Pelobacter seleniigenes DSM 18267: one gene and its partner. The protein of the gene in region 2 interacts with the protein of the main gene of each other region in a pairwise test. Links are inferred from orthologs where the notes say so. Each region holds a gene or a part of one and is shown on either strand. Other genes may lie near its edges.

The links. The genes of interacting proteins can lie anywhere in the genome.
Region 1: the proteins of purT (region 2) and N909_RS0121970 interact in binary tests that used the Escherichia coli proteins (3 or more experiments, as listed by UniProt). The link is inferred for Pelobacter seleniigenes DSM 18267 from one-to-one orthologs.

What each region holds. Positions count from the first base shown.
Region 1 is NZ_JOMG01000005.1:142,273-145,171, reverse strand. It holds N909_RS0121970 (farnesyl diphosphate synthase), read right to left. Parts: upstream 1,952-2,899; coding sequence 1,049-1,951; downstream 1-1,048. Other genes in the region: xseA (exodeoxyribonuclease VII large subunit), read right to left, coding at 2,249-2,899; xseB (exodeoxyribonuclease VII small subunit), read right to left, coding at 1,944-2,171; dxs (1-deoxy-D-xylulose-5-phosphate synthase), read right to left, coding at 1-847.
Region 2 is NZ_JOMG01000002.1:515,981-518,834, forward strand. It holds purT (formate-dependent phosphoribosylglycinamide formyltransferase), read left to right. Parts: upstream 1-756; coding sequence 757-1,953; downstream 1,954-2,854. Other genes in the region: N909_RS0104995 (aminotransferase class V-fold PLP-dependent enzyme), read left to right, coding at 1-62; N909_RS0105000 (SufE family protein), read left to right, coding at 59-478; N909_RS0105010 (IS110 family RNA-guided transposase), read left to right, coding at 2,061-2,854. UniProt on the Escherichia coli protein: Involved in the de novo purine biosynthesis. Catalyzes the transfer of formate to 5-phospho-ribosyl-glycinamide (GAR), producing 5-phospho-ribosyl-N-formylglycinamide (FGAR). Formate is provided by PurU via hydrolysis of 10-formyl-tetrahydrofolate.

The DNA of each region.
Region 1 (2,899 bases), on a different replicon or contig from region 2:
CTTTTTTGGTCAGGACATGCAATAACACCGGCCCTTTGATCTGCGCGACATTGCGCAAGGTTTCTGCCAATTCTTCGATATTGTGCCCGTCAAGCGGGCCGAAATAATCAAACCCGAATCCTTCAAACAGCATCCCCGGGGTCATGAACCCTTTCAGGGACTCTTCCGCGCGCTTGGCGATATTCACCAGATCACGGCCGATCCGCGGGACATATCCGAGGAGTTGCTCCGTTTCCTTCTTAAAACGCAGGAACGCATCCGACGTCATTTTCCGGCTGAGGAACGAGGACAAAGCACCGACATTACGCGAGATGGACATTTCGTTGTCATTGAGAATGACGACCAGCTTTTCCTTTAGTCCCCCTGCATGGTTAAGAGCTTCAAAGGCCATGCCCGCAGTCAGGGAGCCATCACCGATGACGGCGACGACCTTATTATCCCGGCCCTGAATATCCCGGGCGGCAGCCATGCCAAGCGCAGCAGAAATCGAAGTACTGGAATGGCCGACATCGAAGCAGTCATGTTCGCTTTCATTACGTTTGGGGAAGCCGCTAAGCCCATCAAGCTGCCGTAAAGTCGGGAATTGTTCCTGGCGCCCGGTCAATAATTTATGCGCATAAGCCTGATGGCCGACATCCCAGACGATTTTATCCTGTGGTGAATCAAAGACGCGATGCAATGCGATGGTCAGTTCAACAACACCGAGAGAGCTGCCCAGATGACCGCCGTTGGTCGCAACAGTAGCAACAATCCGCTCGCGAAGCTCCTCTGCCAGCTGCGGAAGTTGTTTCTTCTCAAGCCGCTTCAGATCGGCCGGCGATTTGATCTGTGCAAGGAGGCTATCCACAATATTTATCTCCAGAAATAAGAATCACCATCAATAACATTCCCGCCATCCGGGTAAGCGCCAGGGAGAACCTGACATCCTGCAGCGGCGCGGCCACCACGCAACATCGAACAAGTCCGTTCCGTACTCAGTGCCGGGCTGATCACAAAACCCGACGAAAGACATCCGCGCCCACGTTTTTGCCGGTTAACAGCCCGTGGCTCAGGAGGTGCGATCCACAATATAAGCAGCAATCTCCCGCAACGGCCGCGCCCTGTCTCCAAAGGGCTGTAACGCGGCCAGAGCCATCTCCCGCAACTCAATCGCCCGTTCCCGCGCGCCGGTCAACCCGAGTAATGCCGGATAGGTGGCTTTTCCGCGCTGGACATCACTGCCGACATCCTTACCAAGGGATTCCTGGTCGGCAACGATATCAAGAATATCATCTGCCACCTGGAAGGCCAGTCCGGCTGCTTCGCCATAAGCCCTCAGTGCATTCCGCTGCTCTTTTGATGCTCCACCAAGAACAGCCCCCATGTCAATGGCCGCCAGGATCAGCGCTCCTGTTTTATGGGTGTGAATATATTCCAGGGTCGGCAGGTCAATCTGTCTGCTTTCCGAATCCATGTCCACCACCTGGCCGCCAACCATGCCACGTGAGCCGGAGCTTTTGGCCAGCAGATGGATAATTTCCAGCCTGTCCTCCGATCGGATTCCCACCTGCAGTTCAGGATTGGAGAGCAAGATAAAGGCCTCGGTCAACAGTCCGTCCCCCGCCAGAATCGCCTTCGCTTCCCCGAACACCTTGTGGTTGGTCGGTTTGCCGCGTCGCAGGTCATCGTCGTCCATGGCAGGCAGGTCGTCGTGGATCAGCGAGTAGCAATGGATCATCTCAATGGCACAGGCCGCCGGCAGGGCCGGTTCGATAGTCCCTCCGACCGCTTCGCAGGCGGCCAGTAATAAAACCGGTCGAATTCTCTTCCCGCCGGCAAAAACCGAGTAGCGCATGGCTTCATGAAGACTCGCCGGCAGCATATCGGTGCCGGGCAGGTAACGATCCAACGCCGATTCGATCAGGCGATTGCGCTCTTCAAGATAGGTTTTAAGAGTCCATGTCTCAGGCATCATCAAAGGCTTCCCGGTCCCAGCTACCATCTTCCTGCTTAAGCAGTTTTTCAACTTTGAGTTCCACATCCCGCAGCGCTTGCCGGCAGGATTCGGCCTGCTTGACACCGTTGGAAAAGACTTTCAGCGCCTGATCCAGGGAAAGCTCCCCTGATTCCAGTTGTTCGACGGAGTCTTCAAGCTTACGCAATGAACTTTCGAAGCTTTTGGTAGTCGCCATATTGTTTTTATCCTTAACTTTAAATGATGTGATTATCGACAGCAGTTACCGCCGCCGTCAAGTCATTAAGATAATATTTATTCTTCCTCCTGGTCAGCGGTCGCTGTGACCTGTGCCTCGATCCGCCCCTGCGCCAGCATGATCTGCAACGAGTCCCCGGCCGTAACCTGAGCGGCATTGACGACAATCGAATCGGTGCGGGGATGACGCACAATGGCATAGCCGCGCCCAAGCACAGCCAAGGGCGACAGTGCGTTCAATTTTGCACACAAAGAAGAAAGTTCATTATCATGCAGCAGCAGCTTCCGCTCCATGGCCTGAACCAGGCGTTCTGAGGCCTGCTTTTGTCTGAGCGCTTGCATACGCAATAAATCCAGCGGCGCCCGCAAGCGTTTTTTGAGACCGCTCAAGCGGCTCTCCAGCAAAGCGATTCGGGATTTCATCTGCCCTGCCAGGCGCATGGTTAACTGGTCGAGATGACGCTCGAGTTCGAGTCGATTCTGCACGACCAGCTCCGCCGCAGCGCTCGGCGTCGGTGCACGCAGGTCCGCCACCATGTCGGCGATGGAAAAATCCACCTCATGACCGACCGCAGAGATCACCGGAATTTTCGAAGCAGCTAAGGCGCGGGCGACAACTTCTTCGTTAAAAGCCCACAAATCTTCCCGCGAGCCGCCACCCCTGCCAACGATCAGGACGTCACTGCTGCCCTCCTGATTGAGGTCGGC
Region 2 (2,854 bases):
ATCTGGTTGACTCACTATCACGAGTGATCGCATTACTGCGCCACCAGGAATCCAAACCATGACCATTAACGACCTGCAGAACAAGATTATTGCCGATTTTGAGGAGTTGGAAGACAGTTTCACCAAGTTCGCCTACCTGACCGAGTTGGCAACCACCCTGCCCAGGCTGACCGAGAAACAGAAATCGACTGCCAACCTGGTCGCCGGCTGCCAGTCCCAAGCCTGGCTGGAGATGCATTGCCGCGATGGCAAAATCGAGCTGCAAGGGGACAGTGACACCTTAATCGTCCGCGGCATTCTGGCCATCATTGCCACGGTCTATTCCGGCCGCCGCCCGGAGGAAATCGTTACCGCCGACTTCTACCTGTTACAAAAGGCAGGGATCACGGATGTGTTGTCCACGGACCGGGCCAACGGTATTGCCGCCATCCTGGCAAAAATCCGTTCTTATGCAGCGGCCTGTCTCGGTTCTGTTTAAGTGATTCGGGGTTGCTCTCGGGCGACCCGTCATATTTCATACCCAGGGCGGCCCAGCCATCAAGCCGGTCTCCCGACCGGCTGAAACGCTTTTCCGGTTGCTTGCCACTGACCGTTTGGCACGGCTTTATTTTCTTCCTCAAGGGATTGAATTCCTGCGGCCTATCGTTTAAAACCTTACCATTCTGACATCAGTAGTTTCTCAATCCGAAATTTAAACCTGATAAATACCGGTCGTCCCGCCCGTGCTGCGGGACATCATCAGACAGGAATCATGTTATGACCACAATAGGAACCCCTTTCTCGTCCACAGCCACCCGCGTGCTGCTCTGCGGTGCGGGCGAACTCGGCAAGGAAGTTGCCATTGAACTGCAACGCCTCGGCTGCGAGGTGATCGCCGTCGATCGTTATGAACATGCTCCGGCCATGCAGGTTGCGGACCGTTCCCATGTCATCTCGATGCTGGATGGAGCGGCCTTGCGAGCGGTTATCGAGCAGGAACAGCCACACTATATCGTCCCGGAAATTGAAGCCATTGCCACCGACACCCTGGCCGAACTGGAGCAGGAAGGATTTAACGTGGTCCCCACCGCCCGGGCTACTCAGTTGACCATGAACCGCGAGGGAATCCGCCGTCTGGCGGCAGAAACCCTGGGCCTGCCGACCTCCAACTATCGCTTTGCCGCAAGTCGGGACGAATATCGCGCAGCAGTCGCTGCAATCGGCCTGCCCTGCCTGGTCAAACCGATCATGAGCTCTTCGGGTAAAGGGCAAAGTCTGGTCAAAACCAGGGAAGCGATTGAAGCGGCCTGGGATTATGCCCAGGAAGGCGGCCGCGCCGGAAAAGGCAAGGTTATCGTGGAAGGATTTGTCGATTTCGATTTTGAAATCACCCTGCTGACCATCCGCCACAATGATGCCACCGGGCAAATCACCACCAGTTTTTGTGCTCCCATCGGTCACCGTCAGGAAGACGGTGATTACCAGGAATCCTGGCAGCCGCAAGCCATGAGCCCCCTGGCCCTGGAGCGTGCCCAGGGCATTGCCAAAGCGGTCACGGACGAACTGGGCGGACGCGGGCTGTTTGGAGTGGAACTGTTTATCAAAGGAGATGCGGTCATCTTCAGTGAAGTCTCCCCCCGACCGCACGATACCGGGTTAGTCACCCTGATCTCCCAGGATCTGTCCGAATTCGCGTTGCATGTTCGCGCCATCCTCGGCCTGCCGATCCCTAATATCGTGCAGAACGGACCATCAGCTTCAGCGGTATTGCTGGCTTCAGGACATTCCACCCGAATGCAATACGGCAACCTGCAAGCCGCATTAAACCGACCAGACACCCAACTGCGCCTGTTCGGCAAGCCTGAAATCGCCGGGAAGCGCCGCCTTGGAGTCGCGCTGGCACGAGCGGAGAACGTCGCCAAAGCACGCCAGACCGCTAATGCCGTCATTACAGATATTCAGGTGACACTCTAGCCATCATGGCTGACAGTTAAAAAAGAGAAGACCTGCCCCTTGCAAACATGGGTTATGCTGGAGTCGTTGAAACAACCGGCACAGAGCCATAACCAAGGAGACAGGTCATGACAAAGTCTATCACTTATGTTGGTTTCGATGTTCATAAAAACTCGATCGATGTCGCGTTAGCCGATGCTGGCCGCGAGAGTGAGATCCGCTATTACGGCACCATTAACGGAGATCTTGCCTCACTGGACAAGGTGATCCGTAAACTGGTCTCACGGGGAACCAGACCCTCCTTTGTTTACGAGGCCGGACCCTGTGGCTATGAAATCTATCGGCATCTGACACAGCAAGGATACGATTGCAAGGTGGTTGCCCCATCGCTGATTCCGCGAAAAAGCGGCGACCGCATCAAGAATGATCGCCGCGACGCTGAGATGCTGGCGCGGCTGCATCGTGCTGGAGAACTGACTCCGGTCTATGTCCCTTGTCTCGAAGATGAGGCGATGCGCGACTTGTGCAGAGCCCGCATCGACAGCAAAAGTGCTGAACGCAAAGCGCGCCAACAACTGGGGGCCTTTCTCCTGCGCAGCGGGTTCCGCTACAGCGGGAAAACACCCTGGAGCAAGGCTCACTGGAACTGGATCTCTTGCATCAAGATGCCGCATCCGGCCCAGCAGATCACCTTGCAGGAATATATTGATGCCATACGTTCCTGCACAGAACGAGTTGAACGCATGACTGAACAGATTCGCCAACTTGCCGAGCCGTGGCGCATGAATCCTGTCGTCGAGGCGATTCAGGCCCTGCGAGGCGTCTCCCTGATTGTTGCGACAACAACGGTTGCCGAATTGGGAGACCTGACCCGCTTTGATCATCCTCGACAGCTCATGGCGTACCTGGGATTGGTTCCCTC